2 linked regions of the Thalassobaculum sp. OXR-137 genome follow. The main gene of each other region encodes a partner of the protein of the gene in region 2 in a complex. Links are inferred from orthologs where the notes say so. Each region holds a gene or a part of one and is shown on either strand. Other genes may lie near its edges.

Region 1 (13,269 bases), 240 kb from region 2 along the record:
GATCAGCCGGCGAGCTCCTTCGACCGCGCGGTGGCGGCGGCGATGGCCTTGTCGAAGATCGGCTGGATACCGGTGCCCTCGGCCATCAGCACCTTGAGCGCCTCGGCCGTGGTGCCGCCGGGGCTGGTCACGTTGATCCGGAGCTGGGAGGCCTCCTCCGAGGACCGCCGGGCAAGTTCGCCCGATCCCGACACCGTCGCCCGAGCCAGGCGCATGGCCATCTCTTCGGGCAGGCCCGCCTTCACGCCGGCGGCCGCCAGGGTCTCGATCAGCAGGAAGACATAGGCCGGCCCGCCACCGGACAGGGCGGTCACCGCGTCGATCTGGTCCTCGGTCTCGGCCTCGACCGCCTCGCCGACCGCTTCCAGCAGCCGGTGGGCCTGGGCCTTCTGCGCCTCGCTCACATGGTCGTTGGCAACATAGGCGGTGATGCCCCGCCCGACCGCCGCCGGGGTGTTCGGCATGGCGCGCACGATCGGCGCGGCGGCGCCCAGCTTGTTCTCGAAATAGCCGATTGTCTTGCCCGCGGCGATCGACAGGAAATAGGCGCCCGAGCCGCCGAGTTTCGCCAGCGGCACCAGGGCGTCGTCCATCATCTGCGGCTTCACCGCCAGGATCACCACGCTGGGGGTCAGGTCGCCGGGCAGGTCTTCGGCCGCCGCATAGACGGTCACCCCGTCGCGCTTGGCCAGATCGCCCATGGCCTCGGCATGGGGTTCGACGACATGCACGCCGCCGGCCGCTTCTCCGCTCTCCAGCCAGCCGGCCAGCATCGCTCCGCCCATCTTGCCGCAGCCGATGAGCACCAGGGGTTTGGTCATTTCCTCAGCCTTTTCTTGTCAGCCTCCGCTTCGGAGAGGCTGTCAGGCTTCTCCGGCGACGTCGAGCATGGAGGCGGCGACCGCCTCCTCCGCCGTCTTACCGCCCCAGATCACGAACTGGAAGGCCGGGAAGAACCGCTCGGCCTCGCTGAGGGCGACCTCGACCAGATCCTCCATCTGCTCCACCGACACGCCGCCGGTCCCGCGCACGAGCAGCGTATGCCGGTACATCGGCACGCCGTCGTCGGAGCCGAGGTCGAAATGGCCGAGCCAGAGCTTCTCGTTCAGCAGGGTGAGCAGCACGCAGACCTCGCGCCGCTTCTCCGCCGGGACCTTGCTTTCCAGCAGGCAGGAGAAGTGCAGCGCGCCGAGATCCTCCTGCCACAGGAAGTACAGTCGGTAGTCGCACCAGCGGCCGGAGATCTCCACGGCCATTTCGTCGGAGCCGGCCCGGTCGAAGGCCCATTCGTTGGCCCCGACCAGTTCCTCGAGCAGATCTAGCGGATTTTGATGGACGACGGTGGAATCGACATAGGTGACCGACATGTCGGGATGTTCCCCCTTTGGCGCGCTGACCGGCGCGTCGGGGCGGCCCGGGGTCGGGAGAGATCGACCGACAATCTGCTCAGGTCGGCCACATCATGTGGTGTGGGCCGCCGAATCACCACAAGGAATAGCCTCACAAACTGGTGACGCCCATTCAACACAAGATTTTGCGTCAGCGAGATGCTTCACACGCGATATTCAGCGCCTGTCGGAAGTCATTGAAATCGGGGACTTCCCTGCCGGGAGTTCTGAAACGCCGCACGGGGGCCGGTTTCCCGCAGGTGCGAAAGCCCCGTCGGGAGTTGGCCGAATCACTCGTCTTTGGGCGGTGTCTCGTCGGTCTTTGTCTTCCGCGTCGCCGTGCGCCGGGTGGCCGTGGTGGTGGTCGCCCGCCGGCGGTCGCCGCTCGCCGCCTTGCGCTTCGTGGCGGTCTTCTTGGCCTCGCCGAGCTTGGCTTCGAGGTCGGCGATGCGCGCCTGCAGGTCGGCCTGCTCGCGCCGCGCTTTGAGGGCCATCGCCTCGACCGCCTCGAACTCCTCGCGGGTGACGAGATCGCGGTCGGCCAGGAAGCGCTCGAACTGCTGATGGACGAGCTGCTCGATTTCGGCGCGGACGCCGGCGGCGGCGCTGAGCGCCCCGTTGGCCACACGGGCCAGATCGTCGAACAAACGGCTGCGGGTCTGCATGGCTCACCTCCTGGACCATGTGGATATGTCATCGCTGCGGCGCGGGATCAAGGATGGGGTTGTTCGGTGTCCGCCGTCCTCGCTCTTTCACGTCATCCCGGACGGCCCCGGGCTCGACCCGGGGGCGGGCCGGGACCGTGCCTCGCCCCATGGGTCCCGGCCCGAGCCCGGATCGGGTCCGGTCTCGTCCGGGATGACGGAATAAGAGGGTATAGAGAGGGTGCAAACCGTTGGGTCGCGGGAACGCTTCGTGTAGCTTGGGGCCGATTCAGATCCGTCCGTTCGGGAGCCCATCCAAGCCATGATCATCGTCACCGGCGGCGCCGGTTTCATCGGGTCCAACCTCGTCGCCGGCCTTGAGGAGGCGGTGGGCGGGGACATCGTCGTGGTCGACCGCCTAGGCACCGACGACAAGTGGCGCAACATCGCCAAGCGCGACCTGGCCGCCATCGTGCCGCCGGAAGATTTCTTCGACTTCCTCAACGACCATCGCGGCGACGTGGAGGCGATCTTCCACCTGGGCGCCATCTCGGCGACCACCGAGCGCGACGCCGACCTGATCGTGCGCGAGAACATCACCCTGCCGACCCGGCTCTGGCATTGGTGCGCGGAGACCCGCACCCGGCTGATCTACGCCTCCTCGGCCGCTACCTATGGGGACGGCGCCGCCGGGTTCGAAGATGACGACAGCCCGGAAGGCCTTTCCACCCTGCGGCCGATGAACGCCTATGGCTGGTCCAAGCACGCCTTCGACCGGCAGGCGGTGAAGATGGCGGCGGCCGGGGTGCACCCGCCGCAATGGGTCGGGCTCAAGTTCTTCAACGTCTACGGCCCGAACGAGTACCACAAGGGGACGATGAAGAGCGTGATCGCCCAGATCACCCCGAAGATCGCCGCCGGCGAGAGCGCCAAGCTCTTCACCTCCCACAACCCGGACTATCCCGACGGCGGGCAGCTCCGCGACTTCGTCTATGTGGACGACTGCGTGCGGGTGATGCTGTGGCTGCTGGAGACGCCGCATGTGAATGGCATCTTCAACCTAGGCACCGGCTCGGCCCGCAGCTTCGCCGACCTCGCCCGCGCGGTGTTCTCGGCCCTCGGTCAGGAGGAGCGGATCGAGTTCATCGAGATGCCCGAGGCGATCCGCGACCGCTACCAATACTTCACCCAGGCGCGCATGGACCGGCTGCGCGAGGCCGGCTATCCGGAGCAGTTCACCTCCCTGGAGGAAGGCGTGCGGCGCTACGTGAAGGGCTTCCTCACCTCCGACGACCCGTACCGCTGAGCGCCGGGGAGCGGGCGGATGCGGCTGCTGGCGATCTCCGACCTGCATCTGGCGGGGACGGTCAACCGCGAGGCGCTGGACGCCCTGCCGCCGCATCGCGACGACTGGCTGATCGTCGCCGGCGACGTGGCCGAGCGGATCGACATGGTGGCCGACGCCCTGGCGCTGCTGGCCGACCGGTTCGCCCAGGTGATCTGGGTGCCCGGCAATCACGAGCTGTGGTCGCGGCCGAGCTCCGACGAGCCCGTCGGGGTGGCGCGCTACGAGGCGCTGGTCGCCCGCGCCCGGTCGCTCGGCGTGCTCACCCCGGAGGACCCCTACCCGCTGTGGCCCGGTCCGGTCCCGCGCGGGGTCGGCCGGCTGGCCATCGCGCCGATGTTCCTGCTCTACGACTACAGCTTCCGGCCGGCGGACGTACCGCTCGAGTCGGTGGTCGAATGGGCGGAGGAGACCCACAACGTCTGCAGCGACGAGATCCTGCTGTCGCCGCTCCCCTATGACAGCCGCATCGCCTGGTGCCACGCACGGCTCGCCGAGACCGAGCGGCGCCTGCGGGCGGAAATCCCCGCCGGCACCCGCCCCGTGCTGGTGAACCACTGGCCGCTGCGCCACGACCTGGTGCGCATCCCGCGGGTGCCGCGCTTCACCCCCTGGTGCGGCACTGTCCTGACCGAGGACTGGCACACCCGCTTCGACGCCTATGCGGTCGTCACCGGCCATCTGCACACGAGGCGCACCGACATGCGCGGCGACACCCGCTTCGAGGAGGTGTCGCTCGGCTATCCCCGGCAGTGGGACCACAGCCGCGGCATCGAGCCCTACCTGCGCACGATCGTCGGCTGACACGGGGCCCGGCGTTTCCGTGGCTTGGCGGGACGCAGGTGCCCGCGATAGGCTCGGACACAAACCCACCAAAGATCGACGTCCAATCGAGACGCCCGGAGGAAAAGTCAGATGAAGATGCGTGCCTGCGTCCTGCGCGAGATCGGGGCACCGATGCCCTATGCCAAGAGCGTTCCCCTCGCCATCGAGGAGGTGGAACTGGATCCGCCGGGTTCGGGCGAGCTGCTGGTCAAGATCATCGGCGCCGGTCTCTGCCATTCGGACCTGTCCGTGATGAACGGATCGCGCCCCCGCCCGCTGCCGGTCGTGCTCGGCCACGAGGGCGCCGGCGAAGTGGTCGAAGTCGGCCCGGGCATCCGCGACATCAAGGTCGGCGACCCGGTCGTCTTCCAGTTCTCCGCCTCCTGCGGCCGCTGCATCCGCTGCCAGGAAGGCCGGCCGCAGATCTGCGAGACCCACGCCATCGCCCGCGCCAAGGGCGACCTGATGGGCGGCGGCAAGCGCCTGAAGGATTCCAAGGGCAACCCGATCAATCACCAGACCGGCGTGTCCTGCTTCGCCGAATACGCCGTGGTCGACCGGGGATCGGTGGTGAAGATCGACAGCGACATCCCGCTGGAGACCGCCGCCATCTTCGGCTGCGCGGTGATGACCGGCGTCGGGGCCGCCCTGAACGCCGCCCGCGTCGCACCGGGCGACAAGGTCGCCGTGATCGGCCTCGGCGGTGTCGGCTTCTCCGCCATGCTCGGCGCCATTCTCGGCGGCGCGGCGCAGGTGATCGCGGTGGACATCAACCCGGCCAAGCTCGGCCTCGCCCGCCAGCTCGGCGCCCATCACACCATCGACGCCCGCGAGCCCGACCATGTCCAGCAGATCAAGGACCTGACCGGCGGCGGCGTGGACGTCTCGCTGGAAGGGGCCGGCGTGATTCCGGCGCTGAAGACCGGCTACGACATCCTGAAGACCGGCGGCCAGCTCGTGACGGTTGGCCTGTCGCCCCAGGGCGAGGACTTCCCGATCCCGGCGGCCGATCTGGTCAGCCGCGAGATCGCGGTGCGCGGCAGCTACATGGGCTCCTGCGTGCCGGTGCGCGACATCCCGAAATATCTGGAGGCCTTCCGCCAGGGCCGCCTGCCCGTGGATCAGCTCATCGGCGAGCATGTGGGCTTCGACGGGGTGAATGCCGGCTTCGACAAGCTGGTGTCCGGCGAAGCGGTGCGCCAGATCCTCACACCCCATGCCGGCTGACGGCTGAACTAGGGCCGGGCCGGGTCGGAAGGATCCGGCTCGGCCGTCCCACCGACTGTCAGCGCTGGACGCTCGGCACGTTGCCCACCAGCAGCCGGTCGACCACGCCCTCGTCGTTCACGAAGGGCAGGATCAGCCGTTGCCACTGGGCGTAGAACTGGTCGAGGCGGGCGCGGTGGAACGAAAACAGCGGCTCGCGCCGGATGCAGACCGCCCGATACGTCGCCACGAAATACGCCGCGACCGACGGCGAGGGCACGTCCCAGACCCGCTTCCCGGTCATCTCGAACCGCGAATAGTCGACGATGCGGGAGCCGTAGACCCGGTACAGGAAGTCCGTCTCCCCGTCCTGCGGTTCCATCAGCATGAGGTAGCCGAGCGCCGGCTTCAGATCCAGGGCGTCGATCTCCCGGGAGCGAGGCAGGTCGTCTCCGCGCTTCCGGTCGAGCCAGTATCGCCGGAGGAAGATCAGCACCTCGTCCGCAAGCTGCTCCTCGCTCGGGGACCAGAGCAGGGCCGGCGGTTCGGTATGGATGCCCTCGAACAGCCGCTCGAGCGGCGCGAAGTCGGCCGCCACCAGCCCGTCCGCCACGAGAACGGCTTCGCGGCGCATGTCCAACGCCGGCCGGTCTCCAACGAACGCGCCGGGCCAACTGTCCCGCAACGCCTGGATTGAATTCTGCTCTCGAAACGCCACCGCTCTACCTGCTCAAGCCGCGACACTTGGCGATGCCTGCGCCGTCCCTCTGCGCCAACTCCACCCAATCCCGCTCTCATCGAATGTCTAGAATTTTATGTATGTTGATCTACATTTTTGAAAGTTAATACCGATTGATGAAGAAACCGTTAGCCCCGTCTTCGCGATCGGCCGACGGCGCTGGAAACGCCGCCGGCCGTCCGGATCACCAGGTCAGACGCAGCCCCGCATAGACCGCGCGGCCGACACCCGGCTCGTACAGGGCCGACGTGTCACTGGCCGTCGCCGCCACGCTGGTGGTCGCGATGTATTTCTCATCGGTCAGGTTGCGGGCATCGACGAAGAACGACAGGTGCTCCGAATACGCGTACCCGGCCTTGAAGCCGAGCAGCGCATAGGCCTCGGTATCCCGGGAGTTCTCGTTGTCGACGTAATAGGCCTGCGGCACCCATTCCACGTTCGGGCCGGCATAGAAGCCGTGCGGGCTCTTGTAGAGCAGCTCCGCCCGCAGGAAATGCCGCGGCGCGCCGGGCAGGTCGTTGTCGCCGTAGGTTGGATCACCGTCGAAGCGGAAATCGCTGAACGTGTACGCCGTGTTGATCCACAACCGGTCCGGGTTCGGCCCGTCGGTGAACAGCCCCTTGACCGGGGCCCAACCGACCGCCGCCTCGATGCCCTGGTGGATCGTCTCGTCGGCATTCACCACCCGGTAGTTGCCGCCGCCCAGATCGAAGTACTGGTACTCGTTCTCCAGATGCGAACGGTATACCGCCAGGTCCCAGGTGAAATCCTCCCGCTCACCGCGGGTGCCGATCTCGAAGGTCGTGGCGTATTGCGGCTTGATGTCCAGCAGGGTGGTGCCGGAGGCGAAGCTCACCTCGCTGAAGGTCGGCGCCTCGCCGCTGCGCGACACATTGGTGAAGACCTGCCAGTCCGGATCGACCTGCCACAGCAGGCCGATCTTCGGGTTGAGGAAGGTGTAGTCCGCCTCGCCGGAGGTATCGGTGGCGTCGTCGACCTCGTCGACCCGCTCCCGGTTGGCATGGACGAGCTGGACGCCGGTCACCAGGGTCAGCCCGGTGGTCACCTCGAACCCGTTCTCCGCATAGCCGGTCACGTTCAGCGACCGATCCTCGGAGCCGGAAAGCAGCGCGCCCTTGCTGCCGCGGTTGTTCACATATTGCCGGTTGTCGAGCCAGCCGCCGAACGCGTTCACCCCGAAGGTCAGAGTGTTTCCATGACCGAACAGGGTGTGCTCGTTGGTCGCCCGGGCGAAGGCGCCGACATCGTTATAGGTGTAGTCGAGATACTGGTAGATCGGATGGACGAGCTGCTTGTTGATCGCATAGCCGCCGAACTCGGCCACCACATCGTCAAACTCCACCGTCGTCTTGTTGGCGAAGCGCACCGATTCCATGTTGCGCTGATAATCCAGCCGCAGGTTCCCTGCCGCGGCCGTCTTCGGATCGGTCAGTGCGGCGTGCTTGGTCACCGATCCCGGGATGTCCTGCTGGATATCGGTGACGTTCAGATAGAAGCGCGTCTCCGCACTGTCGCTCAGCCGCCAGCCGAAATTGCCCGACGCCCGCTTCGACTCGCCGCCGCTATGGTCGCGATAGCCGTCCTGGGTCAGGAACCCGCCGCTGACATAGCCGTCCACGTCGCCTTCGGCAGCACCGCTGCTGAGCTGCAGCCGGCGGAAGCCGAAGCTACCCACATCCAGGCGCCCGTCGGCCAAGCTGGCGTCATGGCCGCTGGGCGTGACGAAATTGACGGCCCCGCCCAGGGCATTGGCGCCATAGCGCAGCGCGTTGCCGCCCTTGTAGACCTCGACATAGCGATAGGCGGTCGGGTCGAGTTCCTGGAAGTCGGCGCTGCCGTCGGCGGCGTTCATCGGGATGCCGTCCTGGTAGAGATGGATGCCGCGCATGTGGAAGTTCCGCGACAGGCCGGAGCCGCGGATCGAGAGGCGGGAATCCTCACCCCATTTCGGCTGGATCAGGACGCCGGGCGTATAGTCCAGCATGTCCTTCAGGGTGGTGGCGGCGGTATCGCGCCAGGCGGTGTCTGGCACCACCTCGACGGCTCCCGGGATCTGTTCGATCCGGCGGGTGGCTTCCTTGGTGGAAGGGACGGTCAGGGACGGCTCGGCCGTGCCGGTGACGGTGATCCGCAGCATCTCAACCGGCTGGCTGGACTGCGCGAAAGCGGGGACGGCAACGGTGCACAGCAGGGCAGCGCACAACGCCGTCCGCATGCCCGGACGGGCAAGGGAGTACGACATGAATGTCTCCGAAAGGCTCGGAGCCCGGCGGCCGGGCGACGCGTCGCCGGCATGCCGCTCGGGCATCGGAAGAGAGATCGACCGGGCGTCGCGGAACGGCGCCAAACGGTCGACGGAACAGCCTTACACGGAGCGGGCGGGCGGAGCGCGGGGACCGAGCGGCGGGCCGAGAAGCAGCGCCTCGGGCGCCACACCTGCCCGCGCAACGGCGACGGGCCGCGAGACCGGTATCCAGCGCAGGGGAACCCCGAGCTGGTCCGGCAGCACCATCGCCTTGGCGATGACGGTCTGGAACGGGCAGTCGGGCGCGGTCGGGCCGTCGGCGGCGCCGTCCTCGGTTCCGGCAGGCCCCGCCTTTTCGGGTAGGACCGTGACGGTCTTGAGCCCCGTGGGGGTACAGACGACGATCTCGAACCGGCCGTCCTGCAGGGCCGCCGGGTCCGGCATATAGCCGACGGGGATGATCGCCCGCAGGGCGAACAGCACCAGCAGCAGGTGGGACAATGCCCCACCCGCTCGCAGCCAACCCCTTGAGTTGGCGTGACGACTCTGCCCAAGCCCCCGCTTCATGGGGGATGTACACCACGGGGTCGCCCCGGTGTCCATGGTCACGAACGTCGCGGCCGGCGGTCTGCCTCAGGCAAGACCCCGACGCATCAGGCCGTGCTTGATCGGCGACACCCGCGACAGCACGCCGAGCCCGAGCTGACGGGCCAGCCGGCCCCGCAGGGTGCCGTCCGTCGCCACGCCGGCGAGCAGCCCCACCGCGCCCAGCCGTCCCGGCAGCTCGAAGCGCCGGCGGCGGGTGTAGCGGGACAGGGCCTCGCTGCCGCCGATATCGCCGCCCGTCCGCACGGTCCCCGCCAGCACGTCGGCCAGGGCCATGATGTCGCGCACCGCCAGGTTCCAGCCCTGGGCGCCGATGGGCGGCACCACATGGGCGGCATCTCCGACCGCGACCACCCGCCGGCGCGCCGGCGACGGCGCCCAGCCGATCGACACCGGGAACACCACCGGGGACGCCGTGAGCCGGATCGCGCCATAGGCCGGCTGCCGCCCGCGCGCGGAAGCCTCGATCGCGGCGATCCCGGCACCCGCCAGCCGCTCGACCTCGGCGGTCGGGGCGATGGAGATCAGCGAGCCGTCGCGGCTGCCGACCGGAATGACCGTGATGGAGCCGGTGTCGTCGTAGCGCTCGATGCACAGGCCGTCATGGGGGGCGGCCAGTTCCACCGGCGCGCACAGGGCGCTCAGTCCGAGGGGTTGGCGCCACATACGGATGCGGGCGGCCTCGCGGGTCGGCGAGGCCTTGCCGTCGGCGGCGATCGCCAGCCGGGCTCTCACGCGGGTCCCGCCTTCGGTGACGACGGTGACAAGGCCGGTGCCGTGGACGATGCCGACGACCCTGTCCTCCAACCGGCGCTCCACCGGCATGAGTGCGGAGAGATCGCCGATCGGCAGGTTGAGCGCCAGATAGGGCGCATCGACCTCCGAGGCGCGGAAGCGCTCGGCCGTCAGTCCGAACGGGCCGAGGGTTTCGATCACCATGTCGGGCAGCGCGGTCGCCCTCGGCCGCACGTCGACGCCGAGCCTGTCCAGGTCGTCCACGCTCGACGGCAGCAGCGCCGTGGTCCGCGGATCCGCACCGGGCGGGCTTGCCGGCGCGACGACCACCGTCTCCAGCCCCAGCTGCCTGAGCGCCCGGTCGGCCAGCCGGCCCGTGGGGCCGTCTCCGACGATGACTGCATCGACCTGCATGCTTATGCCCATGTTCCCGCGTTGCACCTACGGCTAGAGGGCGATCGGTTCAGATCGCGCACTAGGCATATGGGTCCGGGAGGCACGGGCGAAAGGGCAGTTGGGAGAATGGGTGGCGGCCGGCCGGCGATGGCGGCCCGGAACCCTGTCGCACATAAAAAAACTGCCGGGAACGCTAGGTTCCCGGCAAGTTGAACAGGGAGGCTTCACGTCTGGGAGACGTGGGATCCCGAAGGACCCCGCTCCGAGCGGGGGGCTCGGAGGCGATGCTGCAACGCAACATCGCGATGACCATGAAATAGGCATTCGCTGCCTCTGAGACCACCTCAAAATGGTCACTTCCGCTATGCGGTTTTTGCATGGCTTGGCTTGCGAATTTTTCAGAATTGCGACTTAGCAACTTCCTGGATGAGGAAATCCCTCAACACCATGATGCGCTTGGAGTGCCTCAGTTCCTCGGGATAGACGAAATAGGTCGGCACCTGGGGACCTTCCAGGTCCGGGATTACCCGGATCATCCCGACATCCTCGCGGGCCATGTAGTCGGGCAATGCTGCAATGCCGAGACCGGTTTGCACCGCACGGTACATTGCAAAATAATTGTTCAGCCGGACCACGTTCACATGCCGTCCGCGATGGCCGACGGCGGTGTCCAGCAGCCAGTTCACGTTCGGGAACGGCGGATGCGAGGTCTCGCCGTAGATCACCAACCGATGCGCCGCCAGATCGGCCGGCGTCTTCGGCAGCCCATGCTTCGTCAGATAGTCCGGCGAGGCGTAGAGGTGGAACTTGATGGTCTTCAGGTGCCGCTGGATCAGGTCGGGCTGGCGCGGCGGCGTCAGGCGGATCGCCACGTCGGCCTGGCGCATCGACAGGTCGAGCTCGCTGTCGTTCAGGATGACCGTCAGCCCGATCTCCGGATACAGCTCCAGGAACCCGGCCAGACGCGGCGCCAGCCAGTTGGAGCCGAGCGCCACCGTGGTGGTCAGGCGCAGCGGCCCCTTGGGGCTGTCCTTGCCCTCCGACAGCAGGGCCTCGGTGGTGGCCAGCTTGGCGAAGACGTCGCGGGCGGTCTGGTACAGCACCTCGCCCTGTTCGGTCAGGATCAGCCCGCGGGCATGGCGGTGGAACAGCGGCAGCTTGAGGCTTTCCTCGAGCGCGCTGATCTGGCGGCTGACCGCCGATTGGCTGAGATTCAGCGCCTCGCCGGCATGCGTGAAGCTGCCCGCTTCGGCGACGGCATGAAATACCCTGAGCTTGTCCCAGTCCATTGCCCGACCGCCATTCGACCCAAATCTCGTTCCTGTCTACACGATCCGACGCGAAGAAGGAACGCGAAGGGGTCTACTCCGCTGCCGCCACATGGGCCGCATCTTCAAGTGCCGCCACATATTTCTCGGATTCCAGGGCCGCCATGCAGCCCATGCCGGCCGCGGTGACCGCCTGACGGTAGACCTTGTCCACGCAGTCGCCGGCGGCGAACACACCGGGAATCGACGTCCGGGTCGAGCCGGGTTCGGTGATCAGATAGCCCTCCTCGTCGAGCGGCAGCGCGCCCTGGAACGGCTTGGTCGCCGGATCATGGCCGATGGCGACGAACAGGCCATGGGCGGCGATGTCGGTGGTTTCGCCGGTCTTCACGTGCTTCACGCGAACCGCCTCGACCCCGTCCATCGGACCGGAGCCGCCCAGCACCTCGTCCACCACGCTGTCCCAGACCATCGTCACCTTGGGATGGCGGAACAGGCGGTCCTGCATGATCTTCTCGGCACGCAGGCTGTCGCGGCGGTGCACCAGGGTGACGGTGCGGCAGATATTCGCCAGGTAAAGCGCCTCCTCCACGGCGGTGTTGCCGCCGCCGACCACGACCACATCCTTGTCGCGGTAGAAGAACCCGTCGCAGGTGGCGCAGGCCGACACGCCGCGGCCGTTGAAATGCTGCTCGCTCGGCAGGCCCAGCCAGCGGGCCTGGGCGCCGGTGGCGATGATCACGCTGTCGGCGAGATAGGTGTCGCCCTGATCGGTCATGCAGCGCAGCGGCCGTGAATTGAAATCGACCGAGGTGACGATGTCGTAGGCGATCTTGGTGCCGACATGCTCGGCCTGCTTCTGCATCTGCTCCATCAGCCAGGGACCCTGGATGACGTCGGCGAAGCCGGGATAGTTCTCCACCTCGGAGGTGATGGTCATCTGGCCGCCCGGCTGCAGCCCGGCGAGCAGCACCGGCGACAGGTTCGCGCGCGCGGTATAGATGCCCGCGGTCAGACCCGCGGCACCCGCGCCCACGATCAGAACCTTCACCCGATGCTCGGCCATGCCATCCTCCTTGTCTCGATGCAGGCAAGATAGGCGGGCCGGCCCCCGGTCTCAACCGGCGTGGCGGTCAATTCGCCGGGACCGGAGGTTACCGGTCCCTGAATCCGGTCCAGCGTCCGGAGATCCGCCCGTGCCGGGGACGCGACTCCGATGCTCAGAAGCCGAACATGTGGTCCAACGAGAAGGACACACCGTCGCGGATCAGGCCGTGATAGCCGAACAGCCGGCAGGTCGTGTCGCGGATCAGCACGTAGCCGCCGTCGCCGGCTTTCTGCAGATCGGCGGCAGAGAACATCTCGCTCGCCCGCCACAGGCGCGAGCCGCCGCAGGGGATCTCCAGCGCGGCGCGGGCAACCTCCGACCCGTCGGCGCCGGTCAGGATCAGCTCGGTGTGCGACGCCGGATGCCAGGGGTTGGAAGCGGCATAGATCAGGTGGCACATCGAGTCCACGCCGCCGCCGGCCATGCAGTTGCCCAGACGCAAAAACAGCCGCGTGGACAGGCCCGGCGGTGGGCCGCCATAGCTCTGCGGCTCCCCTCTGTAGGTCATGACCGTGTTGAACACATGGGCGCCGAAGCTGGTGTCGGCCGCGTGGCCGCTCTCGGTGTCCTCGTAGCGGAACAGCCCGTGCAGCCAGCCGTCGGCCGCGTCCTCGCCGCCCTGGGAGAAGTCGTAGATGAATTCCAGGTGGCCGTAGCCGGTCGGCAGAGTGGCGCCGTTCATCAGGTCGGCCGCCTCCAGCGCCACGCTGTCGGAGCGCTCCAGCACGCCGAGGGAGCGCCGG
Region 2 (15,976 bases):
GAGGTTCATGAGGATCTGCCGCACCCGGGTCGGATCGCCGACGAAGACCGCCGGCGCCGACGGATCGATCTGCAGCACCAGGTCCAGATCCTTCGCCTCCGCGGCGGGCGCCAGCGTGTCGAGCACGGCCTCGCAGACCGCCCGCAGATCGATCTGTTCCACCTCCAGGTCCAGGCGGCCCGCCTCGATCTTGGAGAAGTCGAGGATGTCGTCGATGATCCGCAGCAGCACCTCCCCGGAATCGCGGATCGTGGCCGTGATGGCCCGCTGGTCGTCGTCCAGGCCGGTCTGCTCCAGCACTTCGGCCATGCCGATGACGCCGTTCAGCGGGGTGCGGATCTCGTGGCTCATCGCCGCCAGGAAGGCCGACTTCGCCCGGGTCGCCTCCTCCGCCGTGTCGCGGGCGTCCAGGGCCGTGCGCTCGGCCTGCTTCTGCTGGGAGATGTCGACGATGACATTCACCCGCCCACCGTCCGGCAGGGAGGCGACGATGTACTGGACGTCCAGGCCGGTGCCGTCGAAGAAGAACTCGGTCGTGAAGCGCTCGTCCGAGTCGTAGACCTGCCGGCGGAACGCCATGAACCTGTCCAGGCTCATATGGCGGCGGCGGTCGTGGGCATCGTAGATGTAGCGGGAGTAGTCGCGGAAATGAGGGCGATCCACTAGCGCCTCCGCCGGGATGCCGGTGAAGTTGCAGTACGCGTCGTTCCAGAACGCCACGTGCATGCTGGCGTCGTAGACCAGCACGCCGACCGGGATGGACTGCAGGATGGCGCGGATCCGCTCCCGGGTCTCCTCGGCCTCCTCGCGCGCCGCCACCGCCTCGGCCTCGCCGCGCTTGCGTTGGGTGATGTCGGTCAGGGTACGCACCGTGCCGCCGCCGCTCAGCTTGCGGCCATAGACCAGCATCCAGTTCCCGCGACGGAACTCCCGCTCGTGGATGAAGATGTCGGAGGTGTCGCTGCCGACCCAGTCGTTCCAGTGATCCACATAGGCGGCGATCTGCGGATCGGCGGTGTCGAATTCGCCGAGACGCCGGCGCACCTCCCGCAGTTCCTCGATCGTCGGCTGCCCTTCCATGGCCGAGACCGGCAGGGCCAGGATCTCACGCGCCCGGTCGTTCCACAGGATGATCCGGCCGCGCGCGTCGGCCACCAGGACACCCTGCTCCATCGCGGCCAGTACCGTTTCGAGGAACTCGGTCTTCTCCACCAGGGCCTGCCGGGACCGCCGCGCCTCGGTGATGTCGCTGAAGGTGCGGATCACCCGGCCGTGGGCCAGCGGCTGGAAGACCGCATGTATCCACCGGCCGTTCGGCACCATGCGGTCGTATTCGAGCCGTTCCACCGTCTCGCCGCTCTGATGGCGCGCGAGCCAGTCGTCGATCCGGCGGTTGAGCTCGGCCGGGATCTCGACCTCTGTCTGCGCCAGATGATGGGCGTAGACCACGGAGGACGGCCGGTTCTCCCGGTACAGGTCCAGCGGGACGCCGAGCAGATCCGCCAGCCGGTCGTTGAACACCAGAACGTTGTCGTCCGCGTCGCGCATGATCACGCCCTGGTCGATGCTGGCCAGGGTCGTCTCCAGCAGTTCCCGCCGTTCCGCCGCGGAGATTTCCGCCAGCTTGCGGCTGGTGATGTCGGTGAAGGTGCGGACATGGCCGCCCTCGGGAAGCCGGTTGGCGACGATCAGCAGCCAGTTGCCGTTCGGCTGCCGGCGCTCGTAGATCAGCCTGGGCGACGGGTCTTCGCCGGTCTCCCAGCGATCGATGCAGGCGTTGAGCTCGGGCGAGAGCCCGACCAGTTCTCCGCGCGCCTCCAGATCGTCCAGGACCTGCTGCAGCGGCACCGGGCGGCGGCTGTAGTCCTCCGGCAATCCCAGCAGTTCGCAGTAGCGCCGGTTCGCGAGGACCTGGTCGCCCTCCGCATCGACGATGGACAGACCCTGGTCGATGCTGTCGAGGGTGAGTTGAAGCATGCGGGTCCAGCGCGCCGTCTCGCGTTCGGCCGCGCGTTCGTCGGAGACGTCGGTCCAGGACCGCACCCAGCCGCCGTCGGGCATCGGACGGTTGTCGACGCGCAGAACCCGCCCGTCCGGCAGAAGCCGCTCGTAGCCGAAGGGGCTACCGCCTCCGCTGAGCCGCTCCCAATGGGCGATCTGGGCCTCCATCTGGGCCGGGTCGAGGTGGTCGAAATCGCCCCGTTCGGACCGGAACTCGTTGAACTGGCGGTGGTTCAGTGTCCCGTCGAGGAGATTGTCCGGCAGGTCGAACATCGTCTGGAACCGGTCGTTGGCGTAGACGACACGGCCCTGGGGATCGACAACGGCGATCGCGTTGGGAATCGCCTGGAGGACGGATTGCAGCACGGCGCCCTGTCGTGCGACCCGGTCGGCGAGATCGACATTCTCCAGACGTCCCTTGATCTGGTCGACCAGCGCCCGCTCGAACCGGCGGGAAAACCGCAGAAAGAACCCGCACATGATCGCGCAAAGAACGGCGATGATGAGCAGGTCGAGATTTGCGTCGAGGTACCAGAGCTCCAGCAGCAGCAGCAACAGCGGCGCCATGGAGGCGAACAGGTAGAATCGGAACGCGTTCGCATAGGCCGACAGCGTGCCGAGCGCGCCGCCGGCCATGCCCGACATGATCAGCAGGATCCAGGCGGTGACCTGAAAGTTCTCCGGATCCAGAAACAGCACCGGCAGCAGGCCGAACAGCCCGCCGGAGGCGAAGGAGATAGCTTCGAACCAGCGTCGCCAGCGCCGGGTTTCCTCGGGCGTGAGGTTCTCGCGGGGGAAGCGGCGATAGAGCAGCAGGCGGGACGCGGCCACCGACAGGGCGACGCCGAGCCAGACGATCAGCGCCGTCTGGTCGACCGGCTGGTTGATCAGCAGCAGGAAGACCGCGATGGCCAGGACCGTGTGGCCCGCCACGGCGTCCCGCGTCTGGCCGAAGAAGAACCGGAGCTGCTCTCCGAGGACGCGGAACTCCATCGCCTCCCGGCCCGCGGCACCGGCGGGCCCGCCACCTCCCGTCTCGACATCCCCGACCACCGTCATCGCCACCCTCCATCCGGCTCACGACGCCGGCCGCCTCGAACCCCGAGTCCGAGAATACGCCATTGAAGAGCACACAGTACCGCAGCGCGACTATGGGAAGTTGCACATGCCGGAGCGCTTCCGGCGAGCGTCGACTTGCGCTGCGCAGGCGGCTAGGCTTCGGATGTGAAAAAGGTTTCCAATAAAAAATTCGATCGTGGCGCGCCGCCCCTCACCGGCCCGCCGTCGAAGGGGAGAAAGCGGCCATGACCCCGCTGTCCTGGGGCGCGATCGCGCTGCTGGGTTTGACATCCGCCTGCCTGGGCTGGATCGCCTACCGGCGCTCCCAACGGGTCGCCGCGCTGGAAGCCGAGTTGGAGCGGACCCGGCGACAGGCGCCCGATTCAACCCTGGCGGCCCTTCCCAGCCCGGCCTGGCGCCGCGACCCGAGCGGAGCCGTTTCCTTCGTCAATGCCGCCGCGGTCCCGCTGGCCGACGACCTGGACCGCAGCACCGCCCTCGCCGCGCGGGCCCAGGAGACCGGTCGGGCTCAGAGCGAGAGCCGCAACCTGGTGATCGACGGCGACCGGCGGCTGTTCGAGATCTTCGAGACGCCGCTGGCGGCCAGCGCCGGTGCCGGCACGATCGGCCTGGGCCGGGACGTGACCGGCCTGGAGCAGATCCAATCGGACCTCGCCCGCCATGTGGACGCCCATGCGGAGGTGTTGGAGAAACTGAACAGCGCGATCGCCGTCTTCGGCCCCGACCGCCGCGTGGTCTTCGCCAACACCGCCTTCGCCCGGATGTGGCAGATCGAGTCCGCCCGCCTGGAGATCGGCCCGACCCTGTCCGAGGTCCTCGACATGGCGCGGGAAAGCCGACGCCTGCCGGAACAGTCGGATTTCCGGGCCTGGCGGGACGACTTCAACCGGCTCTTCACCACCCTGATCGACGCCCATGAGGAGCTGCTGTTCCTGCCCGACGACAGCACCGTGCGCATGGTGGTCACGCCGCATCCGTTCGGCGGGCTGCTGATGACCTTCGAGGACGTGACCGACCGGCTGACCCTGGAGCGCTCCTACAACACGCTGACCGCCGTGCAGCAGGAGACGCTGGACAATCTGTACGAGGGCATCGTGGTGTTCGGCGTGGACAGCCGCATGAAACTGTCCAACCCGACGTTCCGCGCCCAATGGGGCTTGCGCGGCACGCCGGACGATCCGGTGTTCCTGGAACCCGAACCGCCGGCGGAAGTCGTGTTCCAGGCGATGCGGCCGAAATTCCCGACCGACCGGCCCTGGACCGACATCAAGGCGGAGTGGATGAGCTACCTCGCCGGGCGCGAGGCGACCAGCGGAACGCTTCACCTGACCGACGGCCGCGCGCTCGACTTCGCCATCGTGCCGCTGCCCGACGGCGCGACCCTGCTGAACTTCCGCGACGTCACCGACACCCTGGCCGTCCAGACCGCCCTGCAGGAACGCACCGAGGCGCTGGAGACAGCCGACCGGCTGAAGAGCGAGTTCCTGGCCAACGTCTCCTACGAGCTGCGCACGCCGCTGAACGCCATCATCGGCTTCTCGGAAGTTCTCGAGCAGGAATATGCCGGGCCGATGAACGAGCGGCAGAAGGACTATGCCAACGCCATTCTCGGCTCGTCGAACCGGCTCGTCCGACTGGTGAACGACATCCTCGACCTCGCCTCCATCGAGGCCGGCTATCTGGAGTTGGAACGCGAGAAGATCGCCCCGTCCGCCCTTGTCACCGCCGTGGAGTCCCTGGCGCGCGAGCGCGTTCGGGCACGCGGGGTCGGCCTGTCGGTCAACTGCCCGGCTGATCTGGCGCCGATCGAGGTGGACGAGCGCCGCCTGACCCAGGCGCTGTACAACGTCGTCTCCAACGCCATCGCCTTCACCCCGGAAGGGGGCGACGTGATGATGTCGGTGGAGGACCGGGGCGACACGGTCGCCTTCATCGTCAAGGACACCGGCGTCGGGATCGCGCTCGACGACCAGAGCCGGGTGTTCGAACGGTTCGAGCGCCGCGGCCGCTCCAGCGGCGCCGGTCTCGGCCTGGCCCTGGTGAAATCGCTTATCGAGCTGCATGACGGCACCGTCGCCCTGACCTCCGCGCCGGGCGAAGGCACCGAGGTGATCTGCACGGTCCCGCGCCATCCGCGGAAGATGGAGACCGAAGAAGCCGGAGACGACACCGAGTGACGTTCCTGCCGCCGCCCCTCTCCCTGGACCACCTGGACGCTACCCACCGCCTCGCCGCCTCTCTAGCCGACAGGGCCGAGCCGGGCATGGCCATCCTGCTGACCGGACCGCTGGGCGCCGGCAAGAGCGAGCTCGCCCGCGCCTTCGTTCGCGCCTGGCTGGACGACCCCGAGGCGGAGGTGCCCAGCCCCACCTTCACCCTGGTTCAGCCCTACGAGGGCGAACGCGGCACCGTGTGGCATTGCGACCTGTACAGGCTCGGCGATCCGGACGAAGTGGAAGAGCTCGGACTGCTGGAGGCGTTCTCCGAGGCCGTGGTGCTGGTGGAATGGCCGGACAGGTTGGGGGCACACCTTCCGTCGGATCGGCTCGAACTCGCGCTCGAAATATGCCATGGAAACGACCGGCGGATCGCCCGCCTGACGCCCCATGGGCGCTGGGCCGACCGCCTTGGCGAGATTGAGACGGGAACCCTGCCGGGTGAGTGACCGCGAGACCGAGATCAAGACATTCCTGGAGAATGCGGGCTGGAGCGGGGCCGAGGTCACGCTGCTGGCCAAGGATGCGTCCTACCGGGTCTATCACCGGGTGCTGCGCGACGGCGCCCGAGCCGTGCTGATGGACGCCCCGCCGACCCTGGAGGACGTGCGGCCGTTCCTCGACATCGCCGGCCAGCTGCGCCGATTCGGCTATTCCGCCCCGGCTGTCCTGGCCGAGGACGTGCCCGCCGGCCTGCTGCTGCTGGAGGATTTCGGCGACCGCACCTTCACCCGCATCCTGGCCGATCCGAACGAGCGGGCCTGGAGCGAGGAGGCGCTGTACGCCATCGCCGTCGATCTGCTGGCCGACCTGCACGACCGCGCGCCGGAGATCGGCTTCTCGGCCCCGCCCTATGACGGCGGACGGCTGGTGGAGGAGGCCGACCGGATGTTGCGCTGGTACGCACCGCTGACCCTGGGCGATGTGGTGCCCGACGACGCGGCCGAGTCGTATCGAGCCGCCTGGCAGGACGCCGTGCCGGTGATGACCTTCGGCGACGACACCCTGGTGCTGCGCGATTTCCACGTCGACAACCTGATGATCCTGGAGGGCCGTGAGGGCCTGGCGCGCTGCGGCCTGCTGGACTTCCAGGACGCCCTGTCCGGCAGCCCCGCCTACGATCTGGTCTCGCTGCTGCAGGACGCGCGGCGCGACCTGGCGCCGGGGCTGGAGGCGGCGATGCTGGAGCGCTATCGCGACCGGCGGAACGTCTCGGACTGGGACGCCTTCCTGCGCGCCTATCACGCGCTCGGCGCCCAGCGGGCGATCAAGATCCTGGGGCAGTTCGGCCGCCAGCAGGGCTTCTTCGGACGGACCAGCTACATGGTTCATATCCCGCGCTGCTGGGCCCATATAGAGGCCGATCTGACACGGGCCGGCCTGGACGGCGTGGCCGCGTGGCTCGACCGGGAGATGCCGTCCGCCGTACGCCGCATCCCCGAGCCGGACAGGCGCCTGCCCAGTTCGATCAGCCCCGAGATCAAACGATGAAAGACCGGTGAGGACACACGCATGCTGCTGCCCGGACTGAGCCGCCGGCCCGACTGGCTGCCCGAGACCGCGATGGTGCTCTGCGCCGGCCGCGGAACCCGCCTGGCGCCGATCACCGACAACCTGCCCAAGCCCATGGTCCCGGTCGGCGACGTGCCGATCCTGGAACGCACGCTGGAGCACCTGAAGGACGCCGGGGTGAAGCGGGTGGTGGTCAACACCCACTACCTGTCCGACTACGTCACCCGCTATATCGAGCGCCGCAAGGACCCGGCGATCACCGTCATCCACGAGGACAATGTGCTGGAGACCGGCGGCGGGGTGAAGAACGCCCTGCCCCAGCTCGGCGACGAGCCGTTCTTCGTCATCAACGGCGACAGCGTCTGGCTCGACGGCTTGCGGAACGCCCTGCACCGCTTCGCCGATACCTGGGACGCGGAGAAGATGGATATCCAGTTGCTCCTCTACCCCTTCGCCCGGGTACTCGGCTGGCACGGCTATGGCGACTACACCATGGACGAGATCGGCCGGCTGACCAGCCGCGACGAGGTGCGGGTCGCCCCCTATGCCTATATGGGCGTGTCCATCGTCCACCCGCGGATCTTCGCCGACGCGCCGGAGGGCGCCTTCTCCATGCGCAAGCTGTACGACAAGGCCGAGGAAGAAGGCCGGCTTTTCGGCGCGCTGCATGACGGGCTCTGGTACCATATCTCCACGCCGGCCGACCTGGAGCGCGCCAATCAGCGCTTTGCCGCGGGGCATCTGGCCGACGTGCCCTTCTTCTGAAGCCTGACCGGCGGAGCCGGATGACCGACCGCGTCTACACTATTCCCATCGGCACGCCGTTCCTCGACCGGCTGGCGGCCGGCGTGTGGGAGCGGGTGGCCGGCGATCCGATCGCCCTGACCGACGTCCGCCTGCTGCTGCCGACCCGCCGCGCGGTACGCTCGGCGGCGGATGCCTTCCTGCGCTTCGGCGACGGACGGCCGATGCTGCTGCCCAAGCTCTCCACCGTCTCCGACGTGGACGAGGACCTGCTGGACGTGGAGATGGGCTCGGAGGCCGGTGCCGCCGGCGCCCTGGAGATCCCGCCCGCCATCCCCGACCTGCAGCGCCATCTGGAGCTGATGCGGCTGGTGACGGCCTTCCTGCGGTCCGATCCGGACAGCGCCACGCCGGACGCGCCGGAGCACGCCTACCGTCTGGCCGCGGCCCTGGCGCGGCTGATCGACGAGGTGCAGATGCACGGGCTGGAATTCGCCGGCCTGAAGGATCTCGCCCCGGATGCCTATGCCGCCCATTGGGACAAGACCATCGCCTTCCTGAAGATCGTCACCGAGATCTGGCCGGCCCGGCTGGAGGAGCTGGCGGCGATCGATCCCATGGCCCGGCGCGACGCCCTGATGCGGGCGGAGGCCGCCGCCCTGCGCGCCAGCCGTCCGGCGACGCCGGTCATCGTCGCCGGCTCGACCGGGTCGATTCCGGCCACCGCCGAGCTGATGCGCGCGGTGCTGGAGCTGCCGGCCGGCGCCATCGTGCTGCCGGGACTCGACCGGGACAGCGATACGGCGAGCTGGGCCGCCATCGGCGACGACCCGACTCACCCCCAGCACGGCCTGCACAGCCTGCTGCGCAGCCTCGGCATCGACCGCGAGCAGGTGCGCGACTGGTCCCCCGCCGTGACCGGCGGCCGCGACCGGCTGATCCGCGAGACCATGCGCCCGGCGGCCACGACCGAGGCCTGGCGCGGCCTGTCCACCGCGCCCGACGCCCCCACCCCGGCCGCCTTCGACGGCATCACCCGGATCGACGCCGCCTCGCCGCGCGAGGAGGCCGGGATCATCGCCCTGCTGATGCGCGAGGTGCTGGAGCATCCGGGCAAGACCGCCGCCCTGGTCACCCCCGACCGCCGGCTCGCCCGCCGGGTCGCCGTCGAGCTGCGCCGCTGGCGGATCGAGGCCGGCGACGGCGAGCGGCTGGAGGTGAACGATTCCGGCGGCGCGCCGCTGTCCAACAGCGCGCCGGCGGTGTTCCTGCGTCTGCTGGCCAGGGCTTCGGTCGACTGCGCGCCGGTTGCCCTGCTGTCGCTGCTGAAGCATCCCCTCAGCGGCGCCGGTCTGCCGCCGGAGCGGTTCGAGCGGCTGGTGGAACGGCTGGACCGGGACATCCTGCGCGGCCCCCGCCCCGCCCCCGGTCTTGCCGGGCTGCGCCGGGCGGTGGCGCTCTCCGGCCTGAAGTCGGACCCCATGGCCGCACTGATCGGCTTCTGCGACCGGCTGGCCGACGCGCTGGGTCCGCTGGAGGCGGCGTTGTCCCAACCCTCGGTCGCCGTGCCGGAGATCCTCGACGCCCATCTGCGCGCGGCGGAGATCCTGGCCACCTCCCAGGACACCCATGGCAGTCTGCGCCTGTGGGTCGGCGAGGCGGGCGAGGCCCTGGCCCGGCTGTCCAACGAGTTCGCCGACGGGGCGGCCGGCATGGAGCCGATCGCCGGCCGCGACTGGCCCGGCCTGTTCGACGCCCTGCTGGAAGGCCGGGTCGTGCGCCCGCGCTACGGCAGCCACCCGCGCCTGCACATCCTCGGCGTGCTGGAGGCCCGTCTGTTGGCCTTCGACCGGGTGATTCTGGGCGGGCTGAACGAAGGCACCTGGCCGGCCGAGCCGAAGCCGGACCCATGGATGAGCCGGCCCATGCGCCGGGATTTCGGCCTGCCCTCCATCGATCTCGCCATCGGCAAGGCCGCCCATGACGTCGCCATGGCCATGGGCGGGCGCGAGGTCTTCCTGACCCGCGCCCAGCGGGTCGACGGCAGCCCGACCATTCCCTCGCGCTGGCTGCTGCGGCTCGATACCGTCGCCCGCGCCCTGCACAGCGAGGAGCGGCTGGCTTCCTGGCCCGCACCCGCCCGCTGGCACGCGCTGCTCGACACCCCCGCCGCCCCCGACCCCGGCCGTCCGCCGGAGCCGCGCCCGCGCCTGGATCAGCGGCCCCGCCGGCTGTCCGTCACCCGGATCGACACATGGCTGCGCGACCCCTATTCGATCTACGCCCGCTACATTCTCGATCTGCGCAAACTCGACCCGTTGGACATGGAGGTCGGCGCCATCGAGCGCGGCAACGCCATCCACGAGGCGCTGGACGCCTTCGTGCAGGACTATCCCCGCGACCTGCCGCCCGATCCGGCCGAGGTTCTGATCGAATACGGCAAGCGCAGCTTCGCCGGCCATATGGACCGACCCGGTGTCTGGGCGTTCTGGTGGCCGCGCTTCGAGCGGGTGGCCCGCTGGTTCGTGGAGACCGAGCGGGAGCGCCGCAGGTCGCTCGACTATTCCGCCACCGAGCGGCAGGGCGCGATGACCCTGGCCGGCCCCGGCGGTCCGTTCGAGCTGTTCGGCACCGCCGACCGGATAGATAAGCGCGGCGATGGCACCTACGCGATTGTCGACTACAAGACCGGCTCGAACCCGAGCTTGAGCGACCTGAAGGCCGGCCGCGCGCCGCAGCTTCCGCTGGAGGCGATGATCCTGATGGCCGGCGGCTTCCCGGAGATGGCGGCGGCCGACGTGGCCTCGTTGGAATACTGGCGGGTCGGCGGCGGCACCCCACCGGGCAAGATCGACGCGGTCGATGCGATCGTGCCGGAGCTGGTGCAGGGCGCCCGCGAGGGACTGGAGGCGCTGATCGCCGCCTTCGACGACGAGACCACCCCCTATCACGCCGCCCCGGACCCGCGCCGCAGCCTGCGCTTCAACGACTACGACCACCTGGCGCGCACCGGCGACTGGTCGGCCGGCGAGGAGGGCGAGGGATGAGCGTCATCGACTCGGTCAGTGCAGTCGAGGAAGCCACCCGCAACCAGCGCGAGGCCGCCGATCCGTCGGTCTCCGCCTGGGTCGCAGCCTCCGCCGGCTCCGGCAAGACCAAGGTGCTGACCGACCGGCTGCTGAACCTGCTGCTGGCCGGCACCAAGCCGCAGCGGCTGCTCTGCCTGACCTTCACCAAGGCGGCGGCGGCGGAAATGGCGACCCGCCTGTCGCGCACCCTGGCGAAATGGACCGTGCTCGACGCCGACGCTCTCGGCAAGGAACTGGAAGCCCTGGACGGCCGGGTTGCGAGCCAGGACCGCATGGCCAAGGCGCGCCGCCTGTTCGCCGAGGTGCTGGATGCGCCGGGCGGGCTGAAGATCCAAACCATCCACGCCTTCGCCCAGTCCCTGCTCGGCCGCTTCCCGCTCGAGGCCGGCGTGCCGCCGAACTTCCGTCTGGCCGACGACCGGGCGGCGGCGAGCCTGCTGGAGGATGCCGAGCGCACCGTGCTCGAACGGGCGCGCAGCGGGGCCGACGGCGATCTGGCCGACGCGCTCGCCGTGGTGACCGAGCGGGCGGCGGAGCAGACCGTGCGCGACCTGCTGAAGACCATGCTGGTCCAGCGCACCCGCCTGACCCGCTCGGTGGAGGCCGCCGGCGGAGTCGACGCGATCGCCGCCCGGCTGCACGCCACCTTCGGAACCGACCCGGACCAGACCGACTGGACCCTGCGCCGGGTGGCCAGCGAGGACGGCGCCTTCGACCGGGACGCCCTGCACGACGCGGCGAGCGCGCTGGCGGCCGGCGGCAAGACCGACGCCAAGCGGGCCGACGCCCTGTTCGCCTGGCTCGCCCTGCCCGACGGCGATGCCCGGGCGGTGGCCTGGGACGACTACAAGCGCGCGCTGCTGACCCAGGAGGGCACGGTCCAGGCCCGGCTCGCGACCAAGGGGGTGCAGGAGCGCGCGCCGAGCGTGGTCGACGACCTGACGCGGGAGGCGGAGCGGATCCTGGAGGTGGAGGAGCGGCGCAAGGCCCTGGACACCGCCCTGCGCTCGGCCGCCCTGATCCGGCTGTCCACCGCCATCATCGACGCCTATGCCACCGCCAAGTCCCGCCGTGCCCTGCTCGATTTCGAGGATCTGGTGGAACGGGCCCGCCGGCTGCTAGCCGCCCCCGGCACCGCCGGCTGGGTGCTGTTCAAGCTGGACGAGGGGCTGGAGCACATCCTGATCGACGAGGCCCAGGACACCAGCCCGGCCCAATGGGAGATCGTGCGCGCGCTCGCCGAGGAGTTCTTCTCCGGCATCGGCGCCGCCGCGGAGCGCGCCCCGGACCGGCCCCGCACCATCTTCGCCGTGGGCGACGTCAAGCAGTCGATCTACAGCTTCCAGGGTGCCGACCCGGCCGGCTTCACCCGGGCGCGCCTGCATTTCGCCGCGCGGGTCACCGCCGCCGAGCAGCGCTTCCGCGACGTGCAGATGCAGGTCTCCTTCCGCTCCACCGCGGCGGTGCTGGGGGCGGTGGATGCGGTCTTCGCCCGCGAGGACGCCCGCCAGGGCGTGGCCGAGGTGGTGGCCGGCGTCGCCCGCGAGATCGCGCACCGGGCCAGCCGCACCGGCCAAGCGGGACGGGTCGAGCTCTGGCCGGTGATCGAGCCGATGGACGAGGAGGAGGCCGATTTCTGGTCGCCACCCCTGACCCGCGCCGCCATGGACGCGCCGGTCACCCGCCTGGCCCAGCGTGTCGCCGGCCGCATCGCCGGCTGGATCGCCTCGGGCGAGATCCTGGAAGCGCAGAACCGGCCGATCCGGCCGGGCGACGTCATGGTGCTGGTCCGCCGCCGCGGCGCCTTCGTTGCCGAGCTGGTGCGGGCGCTGAAGGCCGCCGGCGTGCCGGTGGCCGGCGTCGACCGCATGGTGCTGACCGAACAGATGGCGGTGCGCGACCTGATCGCGCTCGGCGAGGCGCTGCTGCTGCCCGATGACGATCTCACCCTCGCCACGGTGCTGAAGAGCCCGCTGGTCGGGCTGAGCGAGGACGACCTGCTGGACCTCGCCCAGGGCCGCCGGGAGCGCCGTCTGTGGGCCGAGCTGTGGCGCCGGGCTGAGGAGCGCGACGTCTTTGCCCGGGCTGCCCGACGGCTCGCCCGCTGGACGACCATGGCCCGTCACCTGCCGCCGCATGCCTTCTACCAGCAGATCCTGTCGGCCGAGCGCGGCCGCGAGCGGCTGGTCGCCCGGCTCGGCCCCGACTGCGAGGACGCGATCGACGAGTTCCTGGCCCAGGCCCTGGACGACGAGCGCGAGAACCCGCCCTCGCTGCAGAGCTTCCTGCACGCGGTCGCCACCAGCGCCCAGGAAGTGAAGCGCGAGCTGGAGGGCGGCGAGGTCGACCAAGTCCGGGTCATGACCGTGCACGGGGCCAAGGGCCTGCAGGCGCCGATCGTCATCCTGCCCGACACCGTGCGCCCGCCGCAGCTTCGCGACGCCGTCGTGTGGCATGCCGACGGCATCGACCTGCCCCTGTGGGCGCCGTCCAGCGCCAGCGCCGATGCCGTGTCCGCCGGTGCGCGGGCGAAGGCGCGCGAGGCGATGGAGGAGGAGTACCGCCGCCTGCTCTATGTCGCCATGACCCGGGCCGAGGACCGGCTGATCGTCTGCGGCTGGAAGGGCAAGCGCGATCCGATCGACAAGGGCTGGTTCGGCCATGCCCGCGCCGGACTGCCGGGTCTCGCCACCGAGGATGCGGACGGCACCCTGGTCCTGGCCACCCCGCAGGAGGCCGCCCTGCCCGCCGCCAAGGCGGAAGCGGCGGCGACCGGTCCGGCTCCCCTGCCCGCCTGGGCCACGGCCGACGCGCCGCGCGAGCCGACCCCGCCGCGCCCGCTTGCCCCGTCCCGCCCGGCCTCGGACGAGCCGCCGGTGCGCTCGCCGCTGCAGCGCGACGGCACCGACCCGTTCAAGCGCGGCGTGCTGCTGCACCGGCTGCTTCAGCTTCTGCCCGACATGGAGCCCGCCCGCCGACGCGAGGCCGGCCGCGCCCTGCTCGCCCGCCCGGTCCATGCCCTGAGTACCGATCAGGTCGAGGCCTGGCTGGAGGAGGTGCTGGCGGTGCTGGACGATCCCGGATTCGCCCCGGTCTTCGCTCCTGGCTCCCGCGCCGAGGTGCCGATCGTCGGTCAGGTCACCGGACCGGACGGGCTGCAGATCGTCTCCGGCCGGATCGACCGGCTTGCCGTCGGCCCGGACGCGGTGCTTATCGTCGATTACAAGACCAATCGGCCACCCCCGTCTTCAATTAACGCCGTGGCCGACACATATATGCGCCAGATGGCCACCTATCGGTCGCTGGTGGCCTCCCTATATCCCGGTCGTGAGGTGCGTTGTGCCCTGCTTTGGACCGACGGACCGACCCTAATGCCGATACCGGACCACTTGCTTCAAGGGTTTGGTGCATAGCCTTGACCACGGCCGGCGGCGTTCCTAATCTCCGCCGGAGGAACCGCGAAAGGATGATTCGATGACGACGAGCCCGGTTTCCGACGCCTCTTTCGACGAGGACGTCCTGAAATCCGACACCCCTGTGGTCGTCGACTTCTGGGCCGAGTGGTGTGGCCCCTGCAAGATGATCGGCCCGTCCCTGGAGAAGATCTCCGATGAACTCGGAACCCAGGTGAAGGTCGTGAAGCTGAACATCGACGACAACCCGAAAACCCCGGCCGCCTATGGCGTACGTGGCATCCCGACCCTGATGGTGTTCAAGGACGGACAGGTCCACGCCCAGAAGATCGGCGCCCTGCCGGAGACCCAGCTCAAGCAATGGATCGAATCCTCGATCTGAGGGCTAGAGCGACACAGTTTGCCTGACAGGACGGCCCCGCTTCGGCGGGGCCGTTCGTGTTTGGACCGTTCACGCCGCGCGCAGACGGGTAATGAGCCGCCGCTCGAATTCGGCCAACGCGCCTTCCACCAGATCGAGAATTGCCGTCACAATGGGGGACGGCTCCCGCCGGGACGGCGACACCGCCATGACCTCCAGCGCGAGCCCCTGCGGATCGAGCGGTCGCACGGTCATCGCCCCGCTGTCGATCTCAGGCGCCACCATCACCGCCGGGACGATCGTGACGAAATTGCTGTTCTGTACGAACTCGAGCGTTCCGAACATGCTGTCCATGTCCATCAGCGCGTCCAGTTCCACCCCTCGGGAGCGGAGATAGGCCAGCACCTGGCGGCGGCGGATGGTACCCTCCGACTGGAGGATCAGTCGCATCGGCGACACGCTCCGGACGTCGACCGGCCGCATATGGAGGCCTTCGTCCGCCGCCCTGCCGATCAGCACCTCTCGTGTGCGACCGAGCAACCGGCAGCGAAGCGATGGCGGGGCGTCGAACACCGGAATGATGGCGGCGTCCAACCGGTCGTCCACCACCTCCTCGATGAGGTCGGCGCTTGCCCGCTCGACGAGATTGACCGTGACGTTCGGGTTCTCAGCCAGGTAACGCCGGAGCACCGGCCCCATCTCCGACCGCGTCAGCGCCGGCATGACGCCAAGGGTGACACTGCCGGTCGCCCCGCGCCCGAGATCGGCGATCCCTCGCTCCACGGTAGAGATCTCCCGGAGAAGTGCGATCGAGCGTGCGTAGAGTTGGCGACCCGCCGGCGTGGCGACAGCACCGCGCGCCCCGCGTACCAGAAGCCGGGTACCGAGGGCGCGTTCCAGACGGGCAACTTGCTGCGATACTCCGGATTGGGTGGCATTCAAGCGCTCGGCCGCCGCCGTAAACGATCCTTCCTCGAAGACGGCGGCGAACACCCGCATCCGGTCGATCGAGAGCATTGTCATCACCTTAGATAATGAGAATATGAAAATAAGATAATTTCACATTCTATCCGAGGGTATTCAGGCTGACTGAAAGAAAACTCATTCAGGGAGAACGCCGCCATGTCCGTCGCCCAAGCCTGTACCGACAGCATCACCGTCGAGAAACGCCACCCGCATATCGGCGCCACCGTACGGGGGGTCGATCTTTCGCTGCCGCTGGACGGTGCGACGGTCGAGGCTGTGCACGCGCTCTGGATGGAGCACCTGCTGCTGGTCTTTCCCGACCAGCGCATCACCGACGAACAGCATATCGCCTTCGGTGAGCGGTTCGGCCGACTTGAGATCCATCCCTCCATCGCTCACCGGTCGTCACGGAACAAGGCGATCTACCGTGTCTCCAACGTGGACGAGAACGGGAACATCGTGCCGCCCACGGATACGGCCTGGCAGTACCTGAACCAGTCCTGGCGCTGGCATACCGATAGCTCGTTCCGGGAGGTGCCGAGCAAGGGGTCGATCCTCCACGGCATCGAGATCACCCGCGAGGGCGGCAGCACC

Evidence for each region.
Region 1: the proteins of trxA (region 2) and trxB are in contact, whole or in part, in a crystal structure (PDB 1F6M), measured with the Escherichia coli proteins. The link is inferred for Thalassobaculum sp. OXR-137 from one-to-one orthologs.

What each region holds. Positions count from the first base shown.
Region 1 is NZ_CP139715.1:2,210,497-2,223,765, reverse strand. What follows is about bases 10,499-13,269. They hold trxB (thioredoxin-disulfide reductase), read right to left. Parts: upstream 12,485-13,269; coding sequence 11,513-12,484; downstream 10,499-11,512. Other genes in these bases: T8K17_RS10360 (hypothetical protein), read right to left, coding at 12,639-13,269; T8K17_RS10370 (LysR family transcriptional regulator), read right to left, coding at 10,549-11,439. Also shown: proC (pyrroline-5-carboxylate reductase), read right to left, coding at 3-821; T8K17_RS10415 (YbjN domain-containing protein), read right to left, coding at 864-1,367; T8K17_RS10410 (accessory factor UbiK family protein), read right to left, coding at 1,679-2,053; rfaD (ADP-glyceromanno-heptose 6-epimerase), read left to right, coding at 2,355-3,338; T8K17_RS10400 (metallophosphoesterase), read left to right, coding at 3,357-4,181; T8K17_RS10395 (zinc-dependent alcohol dehydrogenase family protein), read left to right, coding at 4,293-5,429; T8K17_RS10390 (PAS domain-containing protein), read right to left, coding at 5,488-6,042; T8K17_RS10385 (TonB-dependent receptor family protein), read right to left, coding at 6,332-8,410; T8K17_RS10380 (hypothetical protein), read right to left, coding at 8,534-8,914; T8K17_RS10375 (FAD-dependent monooxygenase), read right to left, coding at 9,047-10,168.
Region 2 is NZ_CP139715.1:1,965,527-1,981,502, reverse strand. What follows is about bases 13,053-15,776. They hold trxA (thioredoxin), read left to right. Parts: upstream 13,053-14,116; coding sequence 14,117-14,437; downstream 14,438-15,776. Other genes in these bases: T8K17_RS09230 (TauD/TfdA family dioxygenase), read left to right, coding at 15,539-15,776; T8K17_RS09235 (LysR family transcriptional regulator), read right to left, coding at 14,507-15,433; addA (double-strand break repair helicase AddA), read left to right, coding at 13,053-14,055. In the rest of the region: T8K17_RS09275 (PAS-domain containing protein), read right to left, coding at 1-3,060; T8K17_RS09270 (sensor histidine kinase), read left to right, coding at 3,306-5,258; tRNA (adenosine(37)-N6)-threonylcarbamoyltransferase complex ATPase subunit type 1 TsaE, read left to right, coding at 5,255-5,746; T8K17_RS09260 (aminoglycoside phosphotransferase family protein), read left to right, coding at 5,739-6,788; T8K17_RS09255 (nucleotidyltransferase family protein), read left to right, coding at 6,810-7,574; double-strand break repair protein AddB, read left to right, coding at 7,595-10,600; more of addA, read left to right, coding at 10,597-13,052; more of T8K17_RS09230, read left to right, coding at 15,777-15,976. UniProt on the Escherichia coli protein: Participates in various redox reactions through the reversible oxidation of its active center dithiol to a disulfide and catalyzes dithiol-disulfide exchange reactions.